3 regions of the Streptomyces sp. UH6 genome follow, and region 2 is predicted to be linked to each of the others. Evidence: riboswitches for the same ligand, from Rfam matches in the RefSeq annotation. Region 2 holds a riboswitch; each other region holds the start of a gene.

What was found. Region 2 has a riboswitch for cyclic di-AMP ahead of HW445_RS11640 (M23 family metallopeptidase). Riboswitches for the same ligand answer to the same signal wherever they lie in the genome.
Region 1: another riboswitch for cyclic di-AMP. It lies ahead of HW445_RS34360 (transglycosylase SLT domain-containing protein); the one in region 2 lies ahead of HW445_RS11640 (M23 family metallopeptidase).
Region 3: another riboswitch for cyclic di-AMP. It lies ahead of HW445_RS04405 (C40 family peptidase); the one in region 2 lies ahead of HW445_RS11640 (M23 family metallopeptidase).

The regions. Positions count from the first base shown of each region.
Region 1 covers NZ_JACADT010000048.1:2,721-13,491, forward strand. Annotated here, with positions in the region: gene HW445_RS05690 (NADH-quinone oxidoreductase subunit J) at 1-390, shown strand, start outside; gene nuoK (NADH-quinone oxidoreductase subunit NuoK) at 387-686, shown strand; gene nuoL (NADH-quinone oxidoreductase subunit L) at 699-2,636, shown strand; gene HW445_RS05705 (NADH-quinone oxidoreductase subunit M) at 2,638-4,209, shown strand; gene nuoN (NADH-quinone oxidoreductase subunit NuoN) at 4,206-5,867, shown strand; gene HW445_RS05715 (polyprenyl synthetase family protein) at 5,974-6,984, opposite strand; cyclic di-AMP (ydaO/yuaA leader) riboswitch at 7,416-7,590, shown strand; gene HW445_RS34360 (transglycosylase SLT domain-containing protein) at 7,594-8,118, shown strand; gene HW445_RS05725 (HAD family hydrolase) at 8,128-8,961, opposite strand; gene recQ (DNA helicase RecQ) at 9,351-10,771, opposite strand, start outside.
Region 2 covers NZ_JACADT010000171.1:11-7,580, forward strand. Annotated here, with positions in the region: partial or broken gene HW445_RS11610 (1-hydroxy-2-methyl-2-butenyl 4-diphosphate reductase) at 1-213, shown strand, start outside; gene hpnH (adenosyl-hopene transferase HpnH) at 220-1,284, shown strand; gene HW445_RS11620 (aspartate aminotransferase family protein) at 1,281-2,660, shown strand; gene HW445_RS11625 (helix-turn-helix domain-containing protein) at 2,825-3,469, shown strand; gene HW445_RS11630 (DUF6126 family protein) at 3,466-3,606, shown strand; gene HW445_RS11635 (tyrosine-protein phosphatase) at 3,713-4,510, opposite strand; cyclic di-AMP (ydaO/yuaA leader) riboswitch at 4,956-5,120, shown strand; gene HW445_RS11640 (M23 family metallopeptidase) at 5,125-5,958, shown strand; gene HW445_RS11645 (SGNH/GDSL hydrolase family protein) at 6,201-6,992, shown strand; partial or broken gene HW445_RS11650 (MBL fold metallo-hydrolase) at 7,228-7,570, shown strand, end outside.
Region 3 covers NZ_JACADT010000031.1:6,447-17,217, forward strand. Annotated here, with positions in the region: gene HW445_RS04360 (GMC family oxidoreductase) at 1-194, shown strand, start outside; gene HW445_RS04365 (chorismate mutase) at 743-1,069, opposite strand; gene HW445_RS04370 (hypothetical protein) at 1,426-1,644, opposite strand; gene HW445_RS04375 (PspC domain-containing protein) at 1,631-3,040, opposite strand; gene HW445_RS04385 (ATP-binding protein) at 3,217-4,614, shown strand; gene HW445_RS04390 (response regulator transcription factor) at 4,611-5,351, shown strand; gene HW445_RS04395 (C40 family peptidase) at 5,687-6,760, opposite strand; gene HW445_RS04400 (hypothetical protein) at 7,138-7,491, shown strand; gene HW445_RS04405 (C40 family peptidase) at 7,664-8,833, opposite strand; cyclic di-AMP (ydaO/yuaA leader) riboswitch at 8,840-8,997, opposite strand; gene HW445_RS04410 (DoxX family membrane protein) at 9,350-9,874, opposite strand; partial or broken gene HW445_RS04415 (hypothetical protein) at 9,954-10,771, opposite strand, start outside.

The DNA of each region.
Region 1 (10,771 bases), on a different contig from region 2:
ACCGGCGCGCTGCTGATCACGGCGGCGGTCGGCGCCATGGTGCTCACCCACCGGGAGCGCACCGAGCGGGCCAAGACCCAGAGGGAACTGGCCGAGGAGCGCATCCGCAAGGGCGAGTACATCCCGCCGCTGCCCGCGCCCGGCGTCTACGCCCGGCACAACGCGGTGGACATCGCGGGCCTGCTGCCCGACGGCACCCCGTCCGAGCTGACCGTCAGCGCCACCCTGCGCGAGCGCGGCCAGATCCGTGACGTGTCCACCGAGGCCATCGCGGACCTGCGGGCGCTGGAGCAGCGGTCCGCGGAGCGGCTGGAGCGCAAGCCCCTGGACCGGCAGCCACGGCCCGGCGGGTCCACGGAGCTGACGCGGGCGGAGGAGGCCCAGCAGTGAACCCGGTCAACTACCTCTATCTCGCGGCTCTGCTCTTCACCATCGGAGCCACCGGTGTGCTGGTCAGGCGGAACGCCATCGTGGTGTTCATGTGCATCGAGCTGATGCTCAACGCCTGCAACCTCTCACTGATCGCCTTCTCGCGGATGCACGGCAACCTCGACGGCCAGATCATCGCCTTCTTCACGATGGTCGTCGCCGCCGCGGAGGTCGTGGTCGGTCTCGCGATCATCGTGTCGCTCTTCCGTACCCGCCACTCGGCCTCGGTCGACGACGCTCGACTGATGAAGCTCTAAGGGGTCGCAGACGTGGAGAACATGATCGCGCTGCTGATCGCGGCGCCTCTGCTCGGAGCGGCCGTCCTGCTGTGCGGCGGCCGGAGACTGGACAAGGCGGGCCACTGGATCGGCACCGCGCTGGCCTTCGTCTCCTTCGGCCTCGGCGCCGTCCTCTTCGCCGGCCTGCTGGGCCGGGGCGCCGAGGACCGCACCCTGGTCCAGCACCTGTACAGCTGGATCCCCGTGGAGGGCTTCCAGGCGGACGTGGCGTTCCGGCTGGACCAGCTGTCCATCACCTTCGTCCTGCTGATCACCGGTGTGGGCTCGCTCATCCACGTGTACTCGATCGGGTACATGGAGCACGACGAGCGCCGCCGCCGGTTCTTCGGCTACCTCAACCTGTTCCTCGCGGCGATGCTGATCCTGGTGCTCGCCGACAACTACCTGCTGCTGTACCTCGGCTGGGAGGGCGTGGGTCTCGCCTCCTACCTGCTCATCGGCTTCTGGCAGCACAAGCCCAGCGCGGCCACGGCCGCCAAGAAGGCCTTCCTGGTCAACCGGGTCGGCGACATGGGCCTGTCGATCGCGATCATGCTGATGTTCACCACCTTCGGCACGTTCGCCTTCACGCCGGTTCTGGACTCGGTGGGGGCGGCGGGCGAGGGCACGCTCACCGCGATCGCGCTGATGCTGCTGCTGGCCGCCTGCGGCAAGTCCGCCCAGGTGCCGCTCCAGTCCTGGCTGGGTGACGCGATGGAGGGCCCGACCCCGGTCTCGGCCCTGATCCACGCGGCGACCATGGTCACCGCGGGCGTCTACCTGATCGTCCGCTCCGGCGCGATCTTCGACGCGGCGCCCGACGCGCAGCTGGTGGTCACCGTCGTGGGCGCGGTCACGCTGATCTTCGGTGCGATCGTCGGTTGCGCCAAGGACGACATCAAGAAGGCGCTGGCCGGCTCGACGATGTCGCAGATCGGCTACATGGTGCTGGCCGCGGGCCTCGGCCCGATCGGCTACGCGGTGGCCATCATGCACCTGGTGACGCACGGCTTCTTCAAGGCCGGGCTGTTCCTCGGCGCGGGCTCCGTGATGCACGGCATGAACGACGAGGTCGACATGCGCAAGTACGGCGGCCTGCGCAAGTACATGCCGGTCACCTTCGTGACCTTCGGCCTCGGCTACCTGGCGATCATCGGCTTCCCGGGCCTGTCCGGGTTCTTCTCCAAGGACCTGATCATCGAGGCGGCCTTCGCCAAGGGCGGCGTCCAGGGCTGGATCCTCGGCACGGTGACCCTGGTGGGCGCCGGGATCACCGCGTACTACATGACGCGGGTGATGCTGATGACCTTCTTCGGCGAGGAGCGCTGGCGCAACCTTCCGGCGGCCTCGCCGGACGCTCCCGACGTGGAGCCGGCCGCCGGCCACGGCGGGGTGCCGCACCCGCACGAGTCGCCGAAGGTGATGACCGTACCGATGATCGTGCTGGCCTTCGGCTCGGTCTTCGCCGGAGCGTTCTTCGGCATCGGTGAGCGGTTCGTGCACTGGCTGGAGCCGGTGACCTCCTTCGAGCACGGCCACCCGCCGGTCAGCGCGCTGACCGTCACCGCCGCCACCGTCACCGTGATGGTGATCGGCGTCGGGCTGGCCTGGCTCCACTACGGCCGCCGTCCGGTGCCGGTGGTCGCCCCGCGCGGCTCGCTGCTCACCCGGGCGGCCCGCCGCGACCTGTACCAGGACGACTTCAACCACGTGGTCCTGGTCCGCGGCGGCGAGCACCTGACCCGCTCCCTGGTGTACGTCGACCACACGCTGGTCGACGGAGTGGTCAACGGCACCGCGGCGGGGGTGGGCGGGCTCTCCTCCCGGATGCGCCGGCTGCAGAACGGCTTCGCGCGCTCCTACGCGGTCTCGATGTTCGGCGGTACGGCGGTCCTGGTCGCCGCGACCCTGCTGATGAGGGCGGTCTGACATGAGCTTTCCCCTGCTGACGGCGACGGCGGTGCTGCCCGCCCTCGGGGCGGTCGCCACCGCCGCCGTCCCCGCGGCGCGGCGCACGGCCGCCAAGTGGCTGGCGCTGCTGGTCTCGCTGGCCACGCTGGTGCTGGCCGTCGTGGTCGCCGTCCGCTTCGAACCGGGCGGTGCGCGGTACCAGCTCACCGAGACCTACGAGTGGATCCCGGCCTTCGGGGTCCGCTGGGAGCTCGGCGTGGACGGCATCGGCGTGGCGCTGATGCTGCTGACCGCCCTGCTGATCCCGTTCATCGTGCTGGCCGGCTGGCACGACGCCGACCCCCTGGAGACACGCAGCAAGCGGTGGCGGCCCACCCAGGGCTTCTTCGCGCTGATCCTGATGGTCGAGGCGATGGTGATCCTCTCCTTCGAGGCCACCGACGTCTTCCTCTTCTACATCTTCTTCGAAGCCATGCTGATCCCGATGTACTTCCTGATCGGCGGCTTCGGGGACCGCGCCCACCAGGGCGGCGAGGAGGCGGCCGCCACCCAGCGGTCGTACGCGGCGGTCAAGTTCCTGCTCTACAACCTGGCCGGCGGTCTGATCATGCTGGCCGCGGTGATCGGGCTCTACGTGGCCGCGGGCAGCTTCTCGCTCCCGGACATCGTGGCGGCCCGCGCGAGCGGCGAGCTGGAGATGGGCGCGAACACCGAGCGGCTGCTCTTCCTCGGCTTCTTCTTCGCCTTCGCGGTCAAGGCCCCGCTGTGGCCGCTGCACACCTGGCTGCCCAACGCCATGGGGGAGGCCACCGCCCCGGTCGCGGTGCTGATCACGGCCGTGGTCGACAAGGTCGGCACCTTCGCGATGCTCCGCTTCTGCCTCGGGCTCTTCCCGGAGGCCAGCAAGTGGGCCACCCCGGTGGTGCTGGTGCTGGCGCTGATCAGCATCGTCTACGGCGCGCTGCTGGCGGTCGGGCAGCGGGACATCAAGCGGCTGGTGGCGTACGCCTCGATCTCCCACTTCGGCTTCATCATCCTCGGCATCTTCGTGATGACGAGCCAGGGCCAGTCCGGCGCCACGCTGTACATGGTCAACCACGGGATCTCGACGGCGGCGCTGATGCTGGTGGCCGGCTTCCTGATCTCCCGCCGCGGCTCGCGTCTGATCGCCGACTACGGCGGGGTGCAGAAGGTGGCCCCGGTGCTGGCCGGCACCTTCCTGATCGGCGGTCTGGCCACCCTGTCGCTGCCCGGCCTCGCCCCGTTCGTCAGCGAGTTCCTGGTGCTGGTGGGCGCCTTCGCCCGCTACCCGGTGGTCGGCATCATCGCCACGTTCGGCATCGTGCTGGCCGCGCTCTACACGCTGGTGCTCTACCAGCGCACCATGACCGGCCCGGTCAAGCCGGAGCTGGTCAAGCTGCCCGACCTGCGGGTGCGTGAACTCGCGGTGGTGGCACCGCTGATCGCCCTGCTGATCTTCCTGGGCGTCTACCCGAAGCCCCTCACGGACCTCGTCAACCCGGCGGTCCGGCACACCATGTCCGACGTGCAGGAGCACGACCCCGAGCCCGAGGTGGAGGCGGCCAAGTGAGCGCATCAGCCGTCCACGGCCTGTGGACAGATCTGGCCGCACCGGCGGCCGAGCCGATCGCCAGGATCCAGGCCCCGACGATCGAGTACGCGCAGCTCTCGCCCGTGCTGATCGTGATCGGCGCCGCGGTGCTGGGCATCCTGGTGGAGGCCTTCGTGCCCCGCCGGGGCCGCTACCACGCCCAGCTCTTCGTCTCCGGCGTGGCGCTCGCCGCCGGCTTCGCCGCCGTGGTGGGGCTGGCGGTCAGCGGCTACGCCACCACCGGGGCGGGAGTCGCCGCGGAGGGCGCGGTCGCGGTGGACGGGCCCGCGCTGTTCCTGCAGGGCGTGATCCTGCTGGTCGGCCTGGTGGCCCTGTTCACCTTCGCCGAACGCCGCCTCGACCCGGCCACCCACGGCAACCTGGTGGACTCCTTCGCCGCCCAGGCGGCCTCGGTACCCGGCAGCGACAGCGAGAAGGCGGCCGTGAAGGCCGGCTTCACCACCACCGAGGTCTTCCCGCTGCTGCTGTTCGCGGTCGGCGGCATGATGGTCTTCCCGGCCGCCAACGACCTGCTGACCCTGTTCATCGCGCTGGAGGTCTTCTCCCTCCCGCTGTACCTGCTGTGCGCGCTGGCCCGCCGCAAGCGGCTGCTGTCGCAGGAGGCCGCGGTCAAGTACTTCCTGCTGGGCGCCTTCGCCTCGGCGTTCACCCTGTTCGGCATCGCGCTGCTCTACGGCTACGCCGGCTCGGTCAACTACGGCCGGATCGCGCAGGTCGTCGAGGGCACGGTGCAGGAGGTCAGCCCGGCGCTCGCCGGGACGATGGGCAACGACGTGCTGCTGCTCATCGGGGCGGCGCTGGTGACGATGGGCCTGCTCTTCAAGGTGGGCGCGGTGCCGTTCCACATGTGGACGCCGGACGTCTACCAGGGCGCGCCCACCCCGGTCACCGGTTTCATGGCGTCGGCCACCAAGGTGGCGGCCTTCGGCGCGCTGCTGCGGCTGCTGTACGTGGTGCTGCCGGGGCTGCGCTGGGACTGGCGGCCGGTGATGTGGGCGGTGGCCGCGGTCACCATGGTGATCGGCGCGATCGTCGCCATCACCCAGACCGACATCAAGCGGCTGCTGGCCTACTCGTCGATCGCGCACGCCGGGTTCATCCTGGCCGGTGTGATCGCGACGCGGCGGGAGGGGATCTCCTCGGTCCTCTTCTACCTGGCCGCCTACTCCTTCGTCACGGTGGGCGCGTTCGCCGTGGTGACGCTGGTGCGCGACGCGGGCGGCGAGGCCACCCACCTGTCCAAGTGGGCGGGTCTCGGGCGGCGTTCGCCGCTGGTGGCGGCGGTGTTCGCGGTCTTCCTGCTGGCCTTCGCGGGCATTCCGCTGACCTCCGGGTTCGCGGGCAAGTTCGCCGTCTTCAAGGCGGCGGCGGAGGGCGGCGCGGCACCGCTGGTGGTGGTCGGCGTGCTGTCCTCGGCGGTCGCGGCGTTCTTCTACATCCGGGTGATCGTCCTGATGTTCTTCAGCGAGCCCAAGCCGGAGGGGCCCACGGTGGCGGTGCCGTCGCCGCTGACGACCACCGCGATCGCGGTGGGTGCCGCGGTGACGGTGGTGCTGGGTGTGGCCCCGCAGTACTTCCTGGACCTGGCGAACTCGGCGGGCGTGTTCGTCCGCTGACCGGGCCCGCACCGGCGGGTTCCCGCACGTACGCCGAAGGCCCGGCCCCCTCGGGGGCCGGGCCTTCGGCGTACGCGGGTCGCGCGGCGGCCGCGGCGGTGGCGGGTCAGCCCGCGCGGTGCACCACGGCGTCGCACAGGTGCACGAGGGCGGTCTTGGCCTCGCACTCCGGCAGCGGAGTGAGCGCAGACCGGGCCTCCTGGGCGTAGCGGACGGTGTCCGCCCGGGCGTCCTCCAGGGCGGGGTGGGCCCGCAGCCGGGCCACCGCCTCGGCGAGGCGCGCCTCGTCCGTCAGGTCGGAGTCGAGCAGCTCGCACAGCTCGGCGTCCTCCGCCCGCCCCAGCCGCTCCACCCGCTCGCGCAGGCGCAGCACGGGCAGCGTGGCGATGCCCTCGCGCAGGTCGGTCCCGGGGGTCTTGCCGGAGTCGGAGGAGTCGGAGGCGATGTCCAGGACGTCGTCGGCGAGCTGGAAGGCCACGCCGAGCCGCTCGCCGTACTGCGTGAGCACGTCCACGACCTGGTCGTCGGCGCCGGACATCATCGCGCCGAACCGGCAGGCGACGGCCACCAGCGAGCCGGTCTTGCCGGCCAGCACGTCGAGGTAGTGGTCGATGGGGGAGCGCCCGTCGGAGGGGCCGGCGGTCTCCAGGATCTGGCCCGTGACCAGCCGCTCGAACGCCTCGGCCTGCACCCGCACCGCCTCCGGGCCGAGGTCGGCCAGGATGTGCGAGGCGCGGGCGAAGAGGAAGTCGCCGGTGAGGACGGCCACCGAGTTGCCCCAGCGGCTGTTGGCGCTGGGCACGCCGCGGCGCACCTCGGCCTCGTCCATCACGTCGTCGTGGTACAGCGTGGCGAGGTGGGTGAGCTCGACGACCACCGCCGACGGGACGATCCCCGGCGCCTCAGGGTCACCGAACTGTGCGGCGAGCGTGACGAGCAGCGGGCGGAACCGCTTGCCGCCGGCCTTCACGAGGTGCTGCGCGGCCTCCGTGATGAACGGGACCTCGCTCTTGGTGGCTTCGAGCAGACCTTCCTCGACGGCCGCCATGCCCGCCTGGACGGCGGCCTCCAGCGCCTGGTCCCGAACCCTCAGCCCGAACGGCCCGACCACGGTCACGAGGGGTCTCCTGTCTGCTGGTGTGTGCTGACGGTTACACGGTTTGTCGATAGGTCATTGCCATCACCCCACTCAGCGTATCCGGTCAGGTTTCGATCACCGACAGCCCCCACCCGCCAGATGGCCGGGAGATGCCCTGTCCGGTTTCGGTGGGTTGAGTGAGCTGGTGCACATTCCATCCCTTTGGGTGGGCATCGACCGATCCGTGAAGTGAGCCACAGGGGCGGAGCGCGGACGTGCGGGGGTGGATACGGCGAACTCGCCCTCTATCGGGAGAAGTTGAGGGTCGATGGCGGTGCGCTCGTGGGGCGCAAATCACCCGCAATCATGATCAACCAGCGTGATCCAGTGACTTTCGTACTTGTTTCGGACATCCGCTCTCACGTACGTTTCGGGCCAGCCGGGTGGAACGCCGAGTCCTGCCGCCGTCCGGTCACCACACACCCATTCCATGACGGCAGGAGCGGGGGACCCAGGTACGCCGCCGGCCCGGAGCACGCTTCCGGACGGCTCGGGGTGAAGCCTGTCGCCCGACCAGGGCGACGGGCCGGGCAGCCTTTCTGGCCCGAACCCGACAGCTCACCTCGCAGGCGCCGGAAAGGATCAACCATGACCCGCTTCACCCGTACCGCGTCCGTCCTTGCCGTCGCCGCGGCCGTCGTCGCCGCCCCGATCGCGGGCGCGACCGGCGCCTGGGCCGCCGAGACCCCGGCCGCCGCCAAGGACACCGCGGCCGCGGCCAAGGACGCCCCGGCCGCCGCCAAGGACACCGCGGCCGCCGCCGGCAACAAGGTCACCCAGCTCGCCGCGACGCCGGAGAACCTGGACGCGTGGATCAACGAGGCCCTGGACGTCATGGAGAAGCACGACATCCCGGGCACCTACGAGGGCATCCACCGCAATGTGATGCGCGAGTCCTCGGGCAACCCGCTGGCCATCAACGACTGGGACATCAACGCCGTCAACGGCATCCCGTCCAAGGGCCTGCTCCAGGTGATCGACCCCACCTTCGACGAGTACCACGTGGAGGGCACCGGGTCCTCGCCGTTCGACCCGGTCGCCAACATCGCCGCCGCGTGCAACTACGCTGCCGACCGCTACGGCTCGATCGACAACGTGAACAGCGCGTACTGACCGGCTCCCTCAGGGGAACAGGCGCTCGAGGACGACGGCCACGCCGTCGTCCTCGTTCGTCGTGGTGACCTCGTCGGCGACCGCCTTCAGCTCGGGGTGGGCGTTGGCCATGGCCACCCCGCGGGCCGCCCAGCGGAACATGGGCACGTCGTTCGGCATGTCGCCGAAGGCGATGGCGTCCTCGGGGCCGAGGCCGAGCCGGGACGCCGCCATGGCCAGGCCGGTCGCCTTGGTGATGCCGTGCGGCTGCAGCTCCACGGTGCCCGGCCCCGACATCGTCACCGTCGCCAGCGACCCGACGGCCGCGGCGGCCACCGCCGTCAGCTCGTCGTCGGTCAGCTCGGGGTGGCAGAGCAGCACCTTGGTGATCGGCCGCTCCCACAGGGCGTCCCGGCGGTCCACCCGCACGGCGGGGAGGGTGGGGCGGGCCATCCGGTAGCCGGGCTCGATCAGGGTGAGCCCGTTGGCGCCGTCCTGGTCGACGGCCGCGTACACCTGGCCCACCTCGGCCTCGATCTTGCCGATGGCGGTCTCCGCCAGCTCGCGGTCCAGCGTCATCGACCACACCAGACGGTCCCGGTCCGCGTCGTAGAGCTGCGCGCCCTGCCCGCACACCGCGAAACCGCCGCCGATCCCGGCGAGCAGGTCGCGTACCCGCGGCGCGGGGCGCCCCGTCACCACCAGATGCCGGGCACCCGCCCGGGCGGCGCCTCCCAGTGCCGCGCGGGTGCGGGGGGAGACGGTGTCGTCGTCACGCAGGAGCGTGCCGTCCAGGTCCGTGGCGATGAGGGCGTACGCGGGGAGCGCACGGGAAGGGGGCGCATAGGCGGCGGGTGCGGGCATGATCAGAGAATACGGACGATCCGGAGCGCCCCTGTGACGGGTTGACACGCCGACCGGATGTGTGCAATAGGGCGCTGATCGTCTCATGTGAGCGCGATCCGGGGTGATTCCCCCCGGCCGCCGGGGGCCGTAGCCGGTGCTCAGGCGCCGGAGAGGCCCCGACGTGCTGGGGCGTCCGGAGACGCAGCCCCGTGCACCGGCACCGACGTGGGCCCGGTGCTCGTGCGTCGCGGTCTGCCCGTGCTCAGGCACCGAGGGGCTGCTCCCGCGCCCGGGAGTGGTGGGCATGCCCCCGTGCTCGGCGTGCTCGGAGTGCCCGGAGAGGCGCCCCCGTGTTCAGGCACCGCGGCGTGCACCCGCGCTCACCTCGTCGACGCGGTGCCCCGCGCTCAGGCGTCGTCGAGCGACGCCAGGAGTCCGACGACGCTCTCGCCGTGCGTGGCCAGCTTCTTCTCGCCGATGCCGCTGATCCCGCGCAGCTCGTCCACCGAGGTGGGGCGGGCCGCGGCGATCTCCCGCAGGGTCGCGTCGTGGAAGATCACGTAGGCGGGGACGCCCTGCTCCCGGGCGCGCTCCCCGCGCCAGGCGCGCAGCGCCTCGAAGACCGGCTGGAGCTCCTCGGGCAGCTCGGCCACGGCCGCGGCGGCCTTCGCCTTGCGCTCGCCGCGGGCGGAGGGCGCCTTCCTGGGCTCCTTGCGCATCGGCACCGGACGCTCGCCGCGCAGCACGGCGGCGCTGCCCTCGGTCAGCACCAGCGTGCCGTACTCGCCCTCCACGGAGAGCAGGCCCTGTGCCAGCAGCTGCCGGACCACACCGCGCCACTCGCCCTCGGCGAGGTCCTCGCCGATGCCGAACACGGACAGCTGGTCGTGGTCGAACTGGATCACCTTGGCCGTGCGCTTGCCGAGCAGGATGTCGATGATCTGGGTCGCGCCGAACTTCTGCCGCCGCTCCCGGTCGAGCCGGACCACCGTGGAGAGCACCTTCTGCGCGGCTACGGTGGCGTCCCAGGTCTCCGGCGGGGTGAGGCAGGTGTCGCAGTTGCCGCACGCCTCCTCGGCCGCCTCCTGGCCGAAGTAGGCCAGCAGCTGGCCCCGGCGGCACCGGACGGTCTCGCAGAGGGCCAGCATCGCGTCCAGATGGGCCTGGGCGCGCCGGCGGAAGGCCTCGTCGCCCTCGCCCGAGAGGATCATCTTCCGCAGCTGGACGACATCGTTGAGCCCGTACGTCATCCACGCCGTCGACGGCAGCCCGTCGCGCCCCGCGCGGCCGGTCTCCTGGTAGTAGCCCTCCACCGACTTCGGCAGGTCCAGATGGGCCACGAACCGCACGTCCGGCTTGTCGATCCCCATGCCGAAGGCGATGGTGGCGACGACCACCAGGCCCTCCTCGCGCAGGAACCGGGACTGGTGGGCGGCGCGGGTGGCCGCGTCGAGGCCCGCGTGGTACGGCACCGCCTCGACGCCGTTGGCGCGGAGGAACTCGGCGGTCTTCTCCACGGAGTTCCGGGAGAGGCAGTAGACGATCCCGGCGTCGCCCCGGTGCTCCTCGCGCAGGAAGGCCAGCAGCTGCTTCTTCGGCTCCGCCTTGGGCACGATCCGGTACTGGATGTTGGGGCGGTCGAAGCCGGCGACGAAGTGCCGCGCCGAGTCCAGGCCGAGGCGGCGGGTGATCTCCTGGTGGGTGGCGCGGGTGGCCGTCGCGGTCAGGGCGATCCGCGGCACGTCCGGCCAGCGTTCACCCAGCACCGACAGGGCCAGATAGTCGGGGCGGAAGTCGTGGCCCCACTGGGCCACGCAGTGCGCCTCGT
Region 2 (7,570 bases):
GCCGCCGACATGGAGTCCGCCGCCACCCTGCTCACCGCCGTCCGCGCCGGAACCCGTCCGGTCGCCGCCGTCCGGGTGGTCGTGGACGCCCCGGAGCACGAACTGGTCCGGATCGGGACATTCAAAGGTGGAATGACGGCGTTCCACGTCCTGCGCCGGGTACTCCCGGCCTTCTTCGAATGGCACCGTTCCCTGCCGCCCCCCAGGAGGTGAGCCCAGATGGCCATGCCGCTGCGCCAGTCCGTCACGGTCGCTACATATCTGGCCCGACAGAAGCTCCGCCGCCGTGACAGGTTCCCGCTCATCGTGGAACTGGAGCCGCTCTTCGCCTGCAACCTCAAGTGCGAGGGGTGCGGCAAGATCCAGCACCCCGCCGGAATCCTCAAGCAGCGCATGCCGGTCGCCCAGGCCGTCGGCGCGGTCCTCGAGTCCGGCGCCCCCATGGTGTCCATCGCCGGCGGCGAGCCGCTGATGCACCCCCAGATCGACGAGATCGTCCGCCAGCTCGTCGCCAGGCGCAAGTACGTCTTCCTCTGCACCAACGCCATGCTGCTCCGCAAGAAGCTCGACCTCTTCGAGCCCTCCCGCTACTTCGCCTTCGCCGTCCACATCGACGGCCTGCGCGAGAGGCACGACGCCTCGGTCGCCAAGGAGGGCGTCTTCGACGAGGCGGTGGCGGCCGTCAAGGAGGCCAAGCGGCGCGGCTTCCGGGTCACCACCAACTCCACCTTCTTCAACACCGACACCCCGCAGACCGTCGTGGAGGTCCTCGACTACCTCAACGACGAGCTGGAGGTGGACGAGATGATGATCTCGCCCGCCTACGCCTACGAGAAGGCCCCCGACCAGGAACACTTCCTCGGCGTGGAGCAGACCCGCGAACTCTTCCGCAAGGCCTTCTCCGGCGGCAACCGCCGCCGCTGGAGGCTCAACCACTCCCCGCTCTTCCTCGACTTCCTGGAAGGCCGCGCCGACTTCGACTGCACCGCCTGGGCCATCCCCAACTACTCGCTCTTCGGCTGGCAGCGGCCCTGCTACCTGATGAGCGACGGGTACGTCCCCACCTACCGGGAACTGGTCGAGGAGACCGACTGGGAGAAGTACGGACGCGGCAAGGACCCGCGCTGCGCCAACTGCATGGCGCACTGCGGTTACGAGCCCACCGCGGTCCTCGCCACCATGGGATCCCTCAAGGAGTCCCTGCGGGCGCTGCGCGACACCGTCGCCACCAACCGCGCCAACCAGCCGGAGAGGCGGGCCACGGCCGTGAAGGAACTGCCGTGACGCGCTTCGACCTCGCCGCCCTGCTCGAGGACCGCTCCGCCGAGCGGTACGCCCTCCACGAGCGCCACCTCAACCACCAGCTGCCGCGGATGCTGCGCACCCTCGGCTTCGACAAGGTCTACGAGCGGGCCGAGGGCGCCTACTTCTGGGACGCCGAGGGCAACGACTACCTGGACATGCTGGCCGGCTTCGGCGTCATGGGGCTCGGCCGCCACCACCCGGTGGTCCGCAAGGCGCTCCACGATGTCCTCGACGCCCAGCTCGCCGACCTCACCCGCTTCGACTGCCCGCCGCTGCCCGGCCTGCTGGCCGAACGGCTGCTGGCCCACAGCCCGCACCTGGACCGCGTCTTCTTCGGCAACAGCGGCACCGAGGCGGTGGAGACCGCGCTGAAGTTCGCCCGCCGGGCCACCGGGCGCCCCCGCGTCCTCCACTGCGACCACGCCTTCCACGGACTGACCGCCGGCTCCCTGTCCGTCAACGGGGAGAAGGGCTTCCGGGACGGCTTCGGCCCGCTCCTGCCGGACACCGCCGTCGCGCTGGGCGACCTCACCGCGCTGGAACGCGAACTGGCGCGGGGCGACGTGGCCGCGCTGATCGTGGAACCCGTCCAGGGCAAGGGCGTGCACGAGGCGCCGCCCGGCTACCTGCGCGCGGCGCAGGAGCTCCTCCGCCGGCACAAGGCGCTGCTGATCGCCGACGAGGTGCAGACCGGGCTGGGGCGCACCGGCGACTTCTACGCCTACCAGCACGAGGAGGGCGTGGAACCCGACCTGGTGTGCGTGGCGAAGGCGCTCTCGGGCGGCTACGTGCCGGTGGGGGCGACGCTGGGCAGGGACTGGATCTTCAAGAAGGTCTACTCCTCCATGGACCGCGTGCTGGTCCACTCCGCGAGCTTCGGCTCCAACGCGCAGGCGATGGCCGCGGGACTCGCGGTCCTCTCGGTGATCGAGGACGACCAGGTCGTCGCCGGCGCGAGGGCCACGGGGGAGCTGCTGCGGTCACGGCTGGCGGCGCTCACCGACAGGTACGAGATGCTCGCCGACGTGCGGGGGCGGGGCCTGATGATCGGCATCGAGTTCGGCCGCCCCCGCTCGCTGAAACTGCGCGGGAGGTGGGCGATGCTGCAGGCGGCACGGAAGGGGCTCTTCGCCCAGATGGTGGTGGCGCCGCTGCTGCACCGGCACCGGATCCTCACCCAGGTCTCCGGCGACCACCTCGAGGTGATCAAGCTGATTCCGCCGCTGATCATCGGTGAACGGGAGGTGGACCGCTTCGTCGCGGCCTTCACGGCGGTGATGGACGACGCCCACCAGGGAGGTCTCGTGTGGGACTTCGGACGCCGGCTGATGAAGCAGGCGGCCGCCAACCGCTAGGCGGCACGGAACCGCCGGCCGGGCCGCCTCCGGACGGGAGTCCGGGGGCGCCCCCGGACGCTGCCGGGGCCTCCTCACCCGCGGCGTCGGAGGCCGCACCCGCCCCCTCTTGCCTCTGAGGCAAGGAAGTTGCCGCTGGGGCAAAAACCTGGCTGAATGGCGGTATGTCCGCCGCAGATCCCGGCCCACCGGGAGACCTTCCCAGCGTAGCCCCCACGCTCCGCGCGCTGCGCCACCGCACAGGCCTCACGCTGGAGGCCGCCGCCCGGGCCGCGGACCTCTCCCCGGCCCACCTGTCCCGCCTGGAGACGGGCCACCGCCAGCCCTCCCTGCCCGTCCTCCTCGGACTGGCCCGCGTCTTTGGCACCACCGTCTCCGAGCTGCTCGGCGAGACCGCCCCCGACCGCGAGGCCGTGGTGCGGGCCGCCGACACCCTGGAGACCCGGGCCGGGGGCTGGAGCTACTGGCACGCGGGGGCGCCGGGCCGGGCCATGCAGGCCCTCCGGGTCCGCATCCCCCGCAGCGGCGGCCCGCAGGACCAGGTGGTCCGCGTCCACCCGGGCGAGGAGTGGCTGCACGTCCTCACCGGCCGCCTCCGCCTGCACCTGGGCGACACGAGCCACGTGCTCGGCCCCGGGGACGGCGCCCACTTCGACTCGCTCACCCCGCACCGCCTGGCTCCCGACGGGCCGGACGGAGCCGAGCTCCTGTTCGTCCACACCCTGCTGCAGAGCCCCACGGCCGCCCTCTGCCTCGGCCCCGAGGCGAACGCCGGCCACCCGACCCCGTCAGGAGTGCCCACGTCATGACGACCCCCGACAAGAAGAACGTCGAGGACAAGCTCCCCCGCGCCCTCTGGATCCGTCTCTTCGTGTACATCGTGGCGGGCCACCTCTTCGCCGGTTTCATCTGGCTGCTCTTCGAGGCGGGTGCCCGCGCCAACTGAGCCGGATGCGGGCCCGGGGCCCGGTGCGGAGCCGGTCGGGCCCCGCACCGGGCCTCCGTCGGTCGAGGAGCCGCTCGGTCGAGGGGCCGCTCGGTCGAGGAGCCGCTCAGTCGAGGAGCCGCTCGCGCAGCCTCTCGCGCAGCTCCGGCGTCACCCCGAGGCCCTGCGTCAGGTAGGCGTCGACCCCGCCCCAGTTCTCCTCGATGGTCTCGAAGGCGGCCCCCAGGTACTCGGGCCGCGCGTCGAACAGCGGGCTCAGCAGCTCCGTGATCTCCGGCGTGTACGGGTCGGAGGACTCGCCGCCCCGGTGCAGCTTGTAGCGGCGGTGCTTGGCCCCCGACTTCAGGTAGTCCTCAGTGATGGCGTCCCGCTCCACGCCCAGTGCGAGCAGCACGACCGCGATCGAGAGCCCCGCCCGGTCCTTGCCCGCCGAGCAGTGCATCAGCGCCGGCACGCTCTCCTCGGCCATGGCGCGCAGCACCGTCGTGTGCTCGCCGGTGCGGGTGAGGACGGTCGTCCGGTAGGAGGCGATCATGCGCTGCTCGGCGCGGCCCTCGCCCAGCAGGGGCCTGAGCTCGTCGATACCCCCGCGGCGGACACGCTTCCAGAACTCCGCCCCGTCGGCCGGGTCGGAGAGCGGCAGCCGCACCTCTCTGACCCCGGGCAGCGAGACGTCGGGGCCCTCGAGGCTCCGGTCGGCGTCGTTGCGGAAGTCGAAGACGGTGTGCAGGTTCAGGGAGGCGAGGAAGGCGGCGTCCTCGGCGGTCGCGCTCGCCAGGTGCCCGCTGCGGAACAGCACGCCGGGCTTCACCTTGCGGCCGTCCCGGGTGGGCATCCCGCCCACGTCGCGAAAGTTGCGCACTCCGGCGAGCTGGGGCTCGGTCGACGGGACCTGCTGCGTCACGGGGGGCTCCTCCCACTAGGCCCCGCCGGTGCGGCAACCGGCAGGTGCGCTCCGACGATACGACATGACCGCCCAGGACAGAGAGGGTGCCGCCCCGACGGAAACCTTCACGGCCCCGCGACGGAGAAATGCGGCAATACGGACAATTCAACACAACGATGATTTGTCACCGTAAAACACAACTCGCCCTGCGGTGAGGGGTCGTGGGGAGCGGCCGGGTGAGCAGCCTCATACCCGTGACCGAGCGTCGTCGGCGCGGGGCGGGCAACTGGCGTGCGGCGAGGTCGACTTGAGGGGGTCCTGGCGACTCTCTGTGACCGTTTTGCACTTAAGTGATCACAAACAATGCACCTTCGTTGATTTCCCGCGCTTGTCCCGTTGCGCCCCGGTCGCATACGTTCACGATCCGATCCGGACGGACGCCGAATCCTGCCGCCGCCCGGATCTCTCACACTCACCCGAGTAACCCGAGTACGGCAGGAGCGGGGGACCCACAGGTACACGCCTGTTCCGGTCTCCGGAACGGGCTAGGGGTTAAGCCGCGCCCAGCGCGGCCGGGCATCTCCAGCCCGCACCCGACAGCTCACCTCGCAGGCGACGGAGAGGACCACGTCATGCCCGCGAAGCATCAGAAGCACCGCCGCCCCACCGGCGTCCAGCGCCTCACCCGCTCCATCGCCGTCGCCGGAACGGGCGCCGTGGCGCTCGGCCTGCCCCTGTTCGGCGCCGCAGGTGCCCACGCCGCCCCCCAGCAGGGCGCGCAGAGCCTGCCGGTCGCCGCCAAGAAGGCCGCCTCCGAGACCTACAAGGTCAAGAAGGGCGACTCCCTGGCGAAGATCGCCGACAAGAAGAAGGTCGCCGGCGGCTGGAAGAAGCTGTACAAGATCAACCGCGACGTCGTAGGTGACAACCCGCGCCTGATCAAGCCCGGCACCAAGCTCGACCTCGGCAAGAAGGCCGCCGCCAAGCCCGCCCAGGCGAAGGCCGCCGCGCCCAAGACCGAGGCCCCGAAGACCACGGTCGCCGACGCGGCCGCCGCCGGCGGCTACACCGCCCCCGCGGACGCCGCCCTCGGCACCGCCTACCGCACCGCCGGCAGCATGTGGTCCAGCGGCTACCACACCGGTGTCGACTTCGCCCTGCCCACCGGCACCCCGCTGAAGTCCATCGCCGCGGGCACCGTGGTCTCCGCCGGCAACGGCGGCGCCTACGGCAACCAGGTCGTCATCCAGCACGAGGACGGCATGTACTCCCAGTACGCCCACCTGTCGCAGCTGTCCGTCTCCGCCGGCCAGACCGTCACCGTCGGCCAGCAGATCGGTCTGTCCGGCGCCACCGGCAACGTGACCGGCCCGCACCTGCACTTCGAGGTCCGCACCTCGCCCGACTACGGTTCCGACGTGGACCCGGTCGGCTACCTCCGCTCGCACGGGGTCAGCGTCGGCTGACCCCCGCGGGACCTCGCGGTTGCGCGCGAACCGAGGGCCGCACTTCCCTTCCGGAAGTGCGGCCCTCGGCGCTCCCCGTCCGGCCACCTTCCGGGTGCCGTCCGGCCGCCTGCCCGGGCGACGGAAGACGAGTGGCGTTTCTCACCCACCGTCAACCCCTCCCTACGGTCGCGTAGCTCACATCCGAAGGTGAAAGATGCCTCGATGTGGCAGACGATTCGAAGAATGACAGCAGAACAGTGATCGGGTCGGTCGGGTCGTACGTGGCCGTCGGGGACAGCTTCACCGAGGGCGTCGGCGACCAGGGCCCCGACGGGACGTTCGTCGGCTGGGCCGACCGCCTCGCGGTGCTCCTCGCCGACCGCAGGCCGGAGGGCGACTTCCGCTACACCAACCTCGCCGTGCGCGGAAAGCTGCTCGACCAGATCGTGGCCGACCAGGTGCCCCAGGTCCGCGGCCTCGCCCCCGACCTGGTGTCCATCTGCGCCGGAGGCAACGACATCCTCCGCCCGGGCACCGACCCCGACGACGTGGCGGACCGCTTCGAGAAGGCCGTCGCCGAACTCGCGTCCGCGGCCGGCAGCGTCCTCGTCGCGACCGGGTTCGACACCCGCGGCGTTCCGGTGCTCAAGCACCTCCGGGGCAAGATCGCCACGTACAACGGGCACGTGCGGGCCATCGCCGACCGCTACGACTGCCGGGTGCTGGACCTGTGGTCCCTCCGCAGCGTCCAGGACCGCCGCGCCTGGGACGACGACCGGCTGCACCTCTCCGCCGAGGGGCACACCCGGGTGGCGCTCCGCGCCGGCCAGGTCCTCGGCCTCGAGGTCCCCGCCGACCCCGAGCAGCCCTGGCCGCCGCTGCCCCAGCGCGGCGTCCTGGAGGTCCGCCTCGACGACGTGCACTGGGCACGCGGGCACCTGGTGCCGTGGATCGGGCGGCGCCTGCGCGGCCGGTCCTCCGGGGACACCGTCGTCGCCAAGGGCACCCTCGCGCTCGACGACCTCAAGTCCTGGCTCGCCAGGGCCGTCTGAGCCGCACCACGGTGTCCCGCCGGTCCGCGGACCGGCGGGACACCGTGGATCGCGCGGTGGCCGGATCGGCGTGCCCGGGGCGCACGGATCGAGGCAACGCGGCGCACGACGTCCGCGTCCGTAGGAGCATGGACACGCGCACCTTCGAGCACACCCGATCAGGCACAGCGGCTGGAGGCCACCTGTGAGCGACAGCGGTTCCCTTTCCCGATCCGTCACCGCGGCGGGCGCGTCGCTGCTGCGGGGCCTGCGCCCCGAGGCGTTCGGCGCCGAGGCCCGGGGAAAGCGGCTGGCCCGCATCCAGGCCTCGCCCCACTTCGCCGACGGCGTCTTCCGCAACCCGGCCGGACCCACCCGCACGACCCCCGACCCGTCCTCGCGGCGTGAACTGGCCAAGGGACTCCTCGACCGCGAGGCCCGCGCGCTGCGCGCCCCCGCGCGGCCCATACCCCTGCACCCCAGCACCCTCGCCGACCTGGCGACCCCGCCGGCCGACGGACTGCGGGTCACCTGGCTCGGCCACTCCACCGTGCTGACCGAGATCGACGGCCGGCGGGTGCTGTTCGACCCCGTCTGGG
Region 3 (10,771 bases), on a different contig from region 2:
TGAAGGCCACGGCGGAGCTGAAGGCCACGGAGGAGCCGAAGGTCACGGAGGAGCCGAAGGTCACCATGCCGCGGCCGGCCGGGCCACCGGAGCCGGAGGAGCAGGTCGACACGGTGCGGCAGGCGAAGCCGGTCGACACGGCAGGGGCCGCGGGGGCCGCGGGAGCTGCGGGCCCTGTGGGAACGGCGGAGTAGGCAGGGTCGGCCGTACAAGGCCCGCCCTCGCACACGTCCACCCCGCACACACCTGTCGCGACGGTGTCGTCACGACAGGCCAAGGACCGGGACCGTGGGTGGCGGTCCCCGTCGGCCGGCTCCGGGCGTCCCCGGAGCCGGCCGTTTCTGTTGGGTGACCGGGCTGCTGTCCCCTGCCGTCCGGTCACAACCCTGAGGCGACGGTCCCACGGCGCACGGCACGTTGATCCGTGCACCTCGCCGCCCCAGCAAGCCACGCGTGGTTTTTCTCGGGAGCCGTGCCTGGCCGGCACGGACACCCGGACCAACGAAGGGTTCGGGCCGACGGTCACGGTCCCGGACGGGTGATGGTGCCGGGCCCGGGCACGACGTGGGTCGTACGTGGTGCGAGGGGCGCGCACGCGCGCGACCGGTGGCTGACGGGGCGGACGGGTGCGGTCGGCATCGACGGGGCGCGTGCGGGACCGCCCGCGTACCGCCCGTGCGAGGACGGTACGCGCGGGACGGGGCAAGCGGAGGGCGGGCACACGTCGGTACACGGGCGGGAGTCAGACGCGCCCGCGGCAGAGCTCCAGGATGGTCATCGCCAGGGAGGTTCCCGGGCGGCCCAGCGCGTCGCGGTAGCGGGAGAGGACCTCCATCTCACGGGAGAGATGGACCCGCCGCCCCCCGGTGGCGATCCGGGTCTGCTGGACGACCGCGGACACGGCCATGCGTTCCTGCACCAGACCCAGGATGTGGTCGTCCAGGGCGTCGATCCTCGCCCGGGCGTCGGCGATGACGGCGGCGGGGTCCGCGGCCGGAGCGGACGCCGAGGCGGACGACGGGTCGGCCGAGGTGGCGGCCGGGCGGGTGGTCATGGGAGTGATGCTCATCGGAACTCCTGCGTGGTGTGCGGAGGAGCCCCGGTGCCGGACGGTCCGGGAAAAACGACAGGCGCCCCGGGCCTTGCCGGCCCGGGGCGCCTGGGAAGTCGCTCTACGGTTATCCGCGATGAGCAACGCGACCATGGCAGCCGGCGGGCCGGGTGCCATAGATAAACGCGAAGCTCGAGTACGCGGACATGGGGGAAGTATGACGGGTGGGTCGGAACGCCTCCACCGAGGACCGCATCGTGAGACCGCTGGCCCCCGCCTGGCCCACGCCTGGCCACGTGCAACGCACGCCTGACGCACGCACAACGCACGCCTGACGCACGCCCGGCGGCCGCCTGACGCAGCCGCCTCCGCGCTCAGCCGACGGCGTCGTCCCCGTCCCGCCGCCCGCTGCGGACGGTGCGGGCCACGAGACCGGCCACGGCGGCGATCGCGAGCCCACCGATCACCAGGGGGACCGCCACCAGCCAGGGCATGTGCCACTCCCCGGTGGCGTCGCCCGCGTAGAGCACGCCCGCGGTGATCAGGACCAGGCCGGATATGAACCGCCCTGGCTGGAACTCATGACGCCACACGGGTCACCTCCGCGTTGCCGGCGCCGACCTCGATCCGCAGCTCGATCGTCCCCGCCTCCTTCTCGTTCCTGCCGGCGTCCCCGTCTGTCCCTCCGCCGTCCACGGCCCGCAGCGTGTACTCCTCCGTCAGCCCCGCCCCCGCCCCGGTGTCCCGCCCCGAGGAGGAGGGCGAGCGGATGTCACCCAGACCGACGTTGATCAGGGTCCGCACCGTCACGTCGTCGGGCACGACCACCTCGACGCGGCCCGAGCCGACGTTCACCCTGACCGGGACCGTCTGCCCGTCCTTCACCGGCAGGTCCGTGAGGTCGAGCCGCGCCATGCCCAGCCCCAGTTGGTAGCCGTCCCGGGTGTCGGCGACGGAGACCGGACGCCATTCCCTGCGTATCCAGTCGGCGTCGACGTCGCGCGGCAGGGCTGTCGCGACCGTCAGCAGGCCCGCGGTGACCAGGCCCCAGAAGACCGTGCCCGCGCCGGTGCGGCCGAGGAAGGAACTGACCACCATGCCCGCGCCGAGAACCAGGAGGGCGCAGGCCAGCCCGTGCTGGACGGCGGTGACCGCCGGGCCGTCGGCCTCACTCAGCACGGTCACCAGCGCACCCACCGCCGCGGCCAGCAGGAACGTCACCCCGCCGAGCGAGCGGGGCCGGGGCGGCCGGGCAGGCTCGTCCCTCCCCGCCGGACCACCCCGGCCGGCCACCACGTCCGTGGCCCCGCCGCGGGAGACCGCGAGTGCCGCGGCCAGGTCCCGGTCGGACGCGTCCCCCAGATCGGCGGGGCCCCACAGATAGCCCGTGCCCCCCACGAAGGTGCCGTCCTTGACGATCGGTTCACGCCACCACGACGGGAGCGAGGCGGCGACAGGGGGCGCCTGCGCCTCGGGCGGCGCGTCCGCGGCGGCATGGGCGGACAGCGGATCCGGCCCGGGGGAGGCGCGGCGCCGGGACCAGTAGCCCGCTCCGGCCAGCAGCAGGGAGAGCACCGCCCCGAAGGTCAGCAGCCCACCGTCGCCCAGCATGGACAGGAACACCCCGCAGCCCACCAGGGCGAACAGCACGGAGGCCAGCGCCGGGCCGTCCACCCGTCCCGTCAGCAGGCGGCGGATCTCGTTCTCCTCCTCGTCCTCGTAGGGGAGGAAGAGCCAGGCGAAGCCGTAGAAGACCAGGCCGATACCGCCCGTCGCGGAAAGCACCGCGAGGGTGATCCGGAAGATCACCGGATCCATGTCGCACTGACGGCCCAGGCCCGCGCAGACCCCTCCCAGCATCTTGTGCCGCCGGTCGCGCCGCAGCGGCCGCGCCTCGCCCTCCGGGGGCTCCTCGTCGGCCGCGGACGCACCGGTACGCCGCTGCGCGTCGGGGGACGCGGGGCTCGGCGCGTGGTGGTGATCCGTCATGCATTCATGGTGACGGGCGGGACGGCTTCGCGGGAGTCGGAACGACCCTGGGAGAACCCTGAAATCGCCCCGACCCGTGCCGGGGGAATCGTTCGAGGCGCGCCGCGGCCCGGATCAGGGTTGTCTGAGGGGCCAACCCTGATGACCCTGAGGGCGCGGCGTGTGACGATCGTGGCATGCCGGAAGCCGCAGCATCACTCGACGACCCGCGGCCGCCGCGCAAGCTCTACCGCAGCGGTGACGGACGCTGGCTCGGGGGCGTGGCGCGGGGGCTCGCCGGACACCTCGGCCTGCCCGTGGCGTGGGTCCGCCTCGTCTTCGTGGGCCTGTTCGTCGCGCAGGGGCTGGGCGCCCTGCTGTACGCGGCCTTCTGGTTCTTCGTGCCGCTGGGCATCGGCGGGGTCGGGGCCGCGGACGGCCGCAAGCAGGCGTCGCCCGTCTCGTCAGGTGCCGCGGGTTCCGCAGGTGCGTCGGGTGCGTCGGCGGCGTCCGGTGCGGCAGGGACGGGTGGGCCGGAGACGTCGGGGTCGACCGGCCCCACCAGGTCCCAGGGGTCGGGCTCTCCGCGCCGCCTGGTGGCGCGGAAGCCGGACAGGGGGCAGCTGGTCGCCCTGCTGCTGATGGTCGTGGTCGCCCTGATCTTCGTGGGCAGCATGGACCTCGGCGGCGTCGCCCGGGCCTACCTCTGGCCCGCGGTGCTGGTCGGGGCGGGTGTGGCCCTGGTGTGGCGGCAGGCGGACAACGCCCGGCGGGCCCGCTGGATGGAGGTGGGCCGCCGTCGGCGGACGGTGACACTGGCCCGCGCCGCGGCCGGCGTCCTGCTGGTGACGGCCGGAGTGTCCGGCATGTTCGTCCTTCAGGGGTCCGCCGCGCACCTCGGTTCGGTCCTCCAGGCCGCGCTGGCCGTCCTGGTCGGGGTGGCCCTGCTCGCCGGTCCCTATCTGGTGAGGATGACGCAGGACCTGTCGGCGGAACGGCTGATGCGCATCCGCGCCCAGGAGCGGGCCGAGGTTGCCGCGCACGTCCACGACTCGGTGCTGCACACGCTGACGCTGATCCAGCGCAACGCCGACAGCGCGGGCGAGGTGCGCCGGCTGGCCCGTGCCCAGGAGCGTGAGCTGCGCGCCTGGCTGTACCGGCCGGAGGGATCCGGCAAGGACGAGGAGGCCGAGCCGGAGACGCTCGCGGAGGCGGTCCGGAGCACCGCGGCCGAGGTGGAGGACAAGCACGGCGTCCCCCTGGAGGTCGTGGTGGTCGGCGACTGCCCGCTCGACGAGAAACTCGGTGCCCAGATCCAGGCCGCCCGGGAAGCCATGGTGAACGCCGCCAAGTACGGTGGCGAGGGCGGGCCGGTACAGGTCTACGCCGAGGTGGAGGGGCGGTCGGTGTTCGTGTCGGTCCGTGACCGGGGCCCCGGCTTCGACCTCGATGCGATACCCGCCGACCGGATGGGTGTCCGGGAGTCGATCATCGGCCGCATGGAGCGCAACGGCGGCACGGCCCGGGTCCGGGCCGTGCCCGACGGGGGCACCGAGGTCGAGCTGGAGATGGAGAGGGCGGAGAGGACGTCATGAGCGACGCGACCGGAGCCACCGGTGCCGAGGGCACGGGCAGCGGGACGGCCGGCACGGGGGGAGCGCCCGGTGCCGAGCGCCGGGTGAGGGTCGTGCTCGTCGACGACCACCGCATGTTCCGCACCGGGGTGCGCGCGGAGATCGGCGAGACGGAACGCACCGGCGTCGAGGTGGTGGGCGAGGCGGCGGATGTCGACCAGGCGGTGGAGGTGATCACCGCCACCCGGCCCGAGGTCGTCCTGCTCGACGTGCACCTGCCGGGCGGAGGCGGTGTCGAGGTGCTCCGCCGGTGCGCGGGACTGGCGGCCGACCCCGAGCGGCCGGTGCGGTTCCTCGCCCTTTCGGTCTCCGACGCTGCGGAGGACGTGATCGGCGTCATCCGCGGTGGGGCCCGCGGCTACGTCACCAAGACGATCACCGGGAACGACCTGGTCGACTCGGTCTTCCGGGTGCAGGACGGCGACGCGGTCTTCTCCCCCCGCCTGGCGGGTTTCGTCCTCGACGCCTTCGCCTCGACCGACGCCCCGCCGGTGGACGAGGACATGGACCGTCTCACGCAGCGGGAGCGGGAGGTGCTCCGGCTGATCGCGCGGGGCTACGCCTACAAGGAGATCGCCAAGCAGCTCTTCATCTCGGTGAAGACGGTGGAGTCCCATGTCTCGGCGGTCCTTCGCAAGCTCCAGCTCTCCAACCGGCACGAGCTGACCCGCTGGGCCACGGCCCGACGGCTGGTGTGAGGGAGCGCCCGCACGCGGCCGGGACGGTGCGTGCGGTGCGTGCGGTGCGTCCGGTCTGTTCGGTCCGGGCGGTCCGTCCGGTCCGGGCGGTGCCTCCGGGGCTTCCGGTGCGGACTGGTCCGCGCGGGGTGTGCGGCGCGTTCATCCGCCGGGTCCCTGTGGGCGTCCGGTCCGGCCGTCTGCCCGTCTGCCCGTCTGCCGGTCTGCGCACCCGTCCGCCTGTCCACCCGTCCTCCCATCCACCCCACCGCCCGTGTCCTGCGGTGTGTCCGGGTCGTGCGTCTGCGCGGTCCACGGGTCCGTGTGATCGCCCGTGCGGGGGTGTCCGGGAGTCGTCACACCACCCGTGTCGCTCCGGCGAAGGGCATCTCGTCGACCGGGGCGACACGGACCGGGGCGGAGGGATTGGGCGCGTGGATCATCTTGCCGTCGCCGATGTACATGCCCACGTGGGTGACCCCGGGGTAGAAGAAGACCAGGTCGCCCGGGCGGAGCTGGGACCGGGAGACACGCTGTCCCGCGCCGATCTGTGCGTAGGTGGTGCGTGGGAGGGAGACGCCCGCGGAACGGTAGGCGGCCTGGACGAGCCCTGAACAGTCGAAGGCGTCGGGGCCGGTGGCGCCCCAGACGTAGGGACTGCCCAGCTTCCGCTGCGCGTACGAGATCGCGGCGGCCGCACGGGTGTTGGGCGCGGAGACCGTGCCCGATGAGTTCTTCGCGCCGCCGGTTCCGCCGGGCCGGGCCGGTGGAGCCTCGGCGTTCCCGCCGCCGGATTCGGCGGCGAGCCGGGCGCGTTCCTCGGCGGTGAGGCGGGAGAGCAGCCGGCGGGCCTTGCCCAGCTTTCCGGTGACGGTCTTCTTGTGCCGCTGTGCCCGCTTCTGCTGGTCCTCCAGCTCCTTCAGCTCGGTCCGGGCCTCCTGGCGCACCTCGTCCAGCTCGCGGATCTGCCGTGCCACGGAGGCGACCTCGGTGGCCTGGAGGGCGCCGGCGCGCTCGGCGAGGCCGGCGTCCCGCAGGAAGCGGTCGGGGTCGGAGGAGAGCGCCAGCTGCATGGCGGGCCCGAGGCCGTTGCCGGAGCGGTACTGCGCGGCGGCGGCCGAACCCAAGGACTCGCGCGCGGTGTTCAGCTCCTCGGTCCGCCGGGCGGCCTCGTCCTGCAGCTTGCCCACCCGGCGTTCGGCGGCCTCCGTCCTTTCCCTGGCCCCGTTGTACTTCTCGGTGGCCGCCTCGGCCTCCCGGTAGAGCTGGTCGACCTCTTCCCTGACCTGCTCCGGCGTCGGCTTCGGCGCCGCGTGTCCGACTCCGTCGAGTCCCGCCGACGCCGCCGCTCCCGCGAGTACCGCGGTGAGCAGTGTGCGGGCCCTGCTGCCGCTCCGCCTGTGCTGTGGGGGCTTGCGGTGCGATGCCACGTGGAGTCCACGTCCTTCCGTACGTCCCGCCGCCGGGCGGGGGCGGTCACACATCCGGCGGTGGCCTGCACAGGGGAGGCAGGCCACCGCCGGACCTTCGGTCGGTGACCGACGCCGTCCTGGTCAGGACGACATGAGGGGAGCCGGTCACCTGGGGGAGGACGCTAATCCGGTACGTCACCGTCTGGTAACGGTTTGTGTGCAGCTGAACGCAAAGGGTCACTATGGTCCGGGGGGTAACCCAGTAGCGGTTCGGTCGTGACGGCTTGGTGCGGTGGAGTGACCGAATGTGCACTTCCGGGGCGGATGTGACGGCAGGGGTGCTACGCGACGGCCCGCCTCCGGGGTGGGAAAGCGCGGTGGCTAGGCTCCCCGGCATGGACGTACTCCTGCACATCTTCGTCGGTCTTCACATCATCGGTATCGCCGCCCTGCTCGGCGGTTTCTTCCACCAGATGAAGGCCATCGGTCAGGGCGCCGCCCGCTTCACCCCGGGCATGCTGCACGGCGCCCTCACCATGCTGGTCACCGGCATCGTCCTGGTCGGTCTCAACGAGGCACAGGGCGGCTCGGTCAACCACATCAAGATCGGCGTCAAGCTGCTGCTGCTGATCGTGATCCTCGGCCTGGTCTACGTGAAGCGGGACGAGGAGCGGGTGTCCAAGGGGCAGTTCGCCCTGGTGGGTGCGCTGACCACGGTGAACATCTTCATCGCGGTGCTGTGGAAGTGACTCGGCCGCGCTGACGCACGCGCGACGGCCCGCACGCTCGAGGCGTGCGGGCCGTCGTCGTCTTCCGCCCGGCTTCGGCTCCGACGCTGCCGAAGCCGAAGCCGAAGCCGAAGCCGAAGCGGAACCGAGGCTGAGGCGGGGTCGCCGTTTCCGGTTCCGGTTCCGGTGCCGGTCAGGCGGGGCGCACGATGCTGTGGATGGAGCCCTCGCCGTCGTAGTAGATGGACTCCTCACGGACGTACGCACCGGGCTTCGGGGCGTGGATCATCATGCCCTCGCCGATGTAGACGCCCACGTGGGTGACGTCGTCGTAGAAGAAGACCAGGTCGCCCGGCTTCGCCTCGGAGACCGGGACGGTGGTGCCGGCGTTCACCTGGTCGTAGGTGGTGCGGGGCAGGTCCACGCCGGCGGCCTTCCAGGCCGCCTGGGTCAGGCCGGAGCAGTCGTAGGAGTCCGGGCCGGTCGCGCCCCAGACGTAGGGAAGGCCGATCTGGGCCTCGGCGAACGCGACCGCCTTCTGGCCCTGCGTGGCGGAGGCGTCCGTGCCGCCTCCCGTCCCGGAGCCACCGTCCGCGCCGCTCCCGCCGCCGGCGGCCTCGTCGGCCTCCTGCTCGGCGGCCGCCTCCTGCCGGGCCTTCTCCTCGGCGGCCTGCCGACGGGCGAGCTCCTCCGCCTTCCGGCGGGCCTCCTCCTCCTTCTGCCGCTCGATCTCGGCGAGCCGCGCCTTCTCCTCGGCGGTCAGGTCGGCCAGCAGTTCCCGGGCGTCGGTCAGCTTCTTCTGGACGGTCGCCTTGCTGGTGCGCAGTTCCTCCTCGGAGGAGCTCAGCGTCTCCAGGCTCTCGGTGGCTTCCTGCCGCTTCTCGGACGTGGCGGCCTGCCGCTCCACGAAGTCGTCGACGGCATCCTTCTGCCGGCCCGTCAGGCGGTCCATCAGCTGCGCCTGGTCGAAGTAGTCCTGAGGCGCGTCGGCGAGCAGGAAGGTCGCGGTGTCGGGGAGGGCGGTGCCGGAGCGGTACTGGGCGGCGGCGTAGGAGCCGAGTCTCTCGCGGGCCTCGTTCAGCTCCTCGGTGCGCTCGGCGACGTCGTCGAGCAGCTTGTCGAGCTCCTCGCGCTGCTGCTCGCTCTGCTCCTTGGCCGAGTTGTACTTCTCGGTGGCCGCCTCGGCCTCGCGGTAGAGGGTGTCGACCTTCTTCTGGACCTCTTCGAGGCTGGGGCGGTCGGCGGGCGCGGCCTGGGCGGTCTGGGTCAGCAGGGCCACGGAGGTGAGGGCGACGGTCGCCAGCGCGGGGGTGCGTATACCCGCGAGCAGGCCCGTGGGGCGGGGTTTTCGGTGCGACGCCAAGGCGGCGACTCCTTCCGTCTCCCGCCTACCGGGTTAGCTGTCGGGTTCGGGCGGGACTTCCGGAAGGGTTGCCCTACGGTCCGGCGGGGCCGGATCGATTCACCCCAGGTGGTGCGCGCGGGTCCCCGGCTCCGGCACGGCACCGGACTCGGCGGGGGCCGCGCGGACCGGCGAGGTTCGCCGGTCGGGATCGGACGGCCCGCGCGGCACGTTAGCCAACCCGTGGTGTCCGTGTGAAGGACGGTGTGCGTTATGCCCGATACGTTTTTGTGACCTTCGTAAAAGCGTGGCCGATCGTGAGGGCGTGGCGGCGTTCGGTAGCGCAACAGCGTTTCGTGGCGCAGTGACGTTCCACGGCCAGGGGTGCTCGGGGAGCGCGGAGGTGGTGCGCCAGCGCGGTGGTCGGCGCGTGAGCGCGGAAGGTGGTGCGTGCGTACGGAAGACGGCGCGCGGAGGTGGTGCGCGGGGACGCGGAGGTGGTGCACGGGCGGTGCGGGTCCGCCCGTGGCGCGGGCCTCAGGCGGTGGTCGCGTCGGTCCCCGCCGCCCGTCCGGCCCGCCGCGCGCGCCACGCCGCGTCGAGGGAGAGCGCGCCGCCGCCGGCCAGGATCAGCGGGGTCCACGCCATCAGGTACGGGAGGTCGTTGCCGAGGTAGTACGGCTCCGCGGCCCAGCTCATCGTCAGCCACAGGCTCAGCGAGATGAGCGCGCCCCCGGTCGCCGCCATACGGGTGAGGAGGCCGAGGAGGGTGCCGAGACCGACGGCCAGCTCGCCCAGGGCGATGGCGAGGCCGAAGGCGACGGGGGCGTTCAGCCCGAGGTCGACCAGGGCGGGGACGGCGGAGACGTCGCGGACCGCGTCCATCTGCCCGCCGATGGAGCCGGGGCCGGACTCCTTCAGGAAGGCGGAGTCGGTGAGCTTGTCCAGGCCCGCGTAGAGGAAGGTGACGCCGAGGAAGACCCTCAGGGGGAGCAGCGCGAAGCGTGCGGCGGCCTCCCTCGGGCCGGACGTCCGGGTGGCGCCGGTGGTGGTGACCGCCATGACCGTGGCCGCCTTTCCCGCAGGTCGGTTTATCCGTCAACCAATTCGGGGGACAGCCTACGTGCGCCGCGGCGTGACGTCACTCGGTGATGTCGACGACCATCCGGTTGGTCTCCAGCCCCGCCGCGGTCACCACCTGCACCTCCACCCGGCCGGGCTCCACCTCGGCCGGGACCGGCACCGTCAGCACCGTGTCCGAGGGGTTGCTGAAGCCGCCGGTGACGGGGACCAGCGGAACGTGGACGTTGACCGACCCTATGCGGACGACCATCCGCGACAGCCGGTCCGCGCCCTGCGCCCCCGGGGGCACGAACCCCGCGCCACGGATCTCGATGTCGTCCCCGGTGCGGATCGGCCCGTCCAGGTCTCCGGCCTCGCGGGCCCGCACCACGGAGAGGACGACCGGGCGGCCGCCCTCCGCGTACTTGCCGGCCAGGTACGTCGCCGCGGAGACCAGCACCACCACGGCCAGCCCCCACGGCAGGTCGGGCAGCTGCTCGGGGCGGCGGGCGAGCCGGACCAGGCCGAAGACCAGCGCCACGGCGGAGATCACCACGTACTGGATGTCGGCGAAGCTGCCCCGCCCGGAGTCGTCGGTCAGCAGGTCGGCGGCGCGCGGGCGGTCGGCACGGACCTTCTGCAGCCGCTGGCCGAGCACCCGAAGGCTCACCACCCGCCGGACCAGCACCGCGATGGCACAGACCACGGCCAGCACCGTCACCATGCCCGCGCCCCGGGCGAGGTTCAGGCCCGCGATCAGCGAGTCGCGCTCCCGGTGGCCGGAGGCGGCGGCCAGCTGGCCGGCCAGGGTCAGCACGGCGAAGGCGGTGAACAGCACCCAGGCGGTGGCCACCGCGCGGGAGGTGGAGAGGCGGTTGTCCTCACCGATCACCGGGG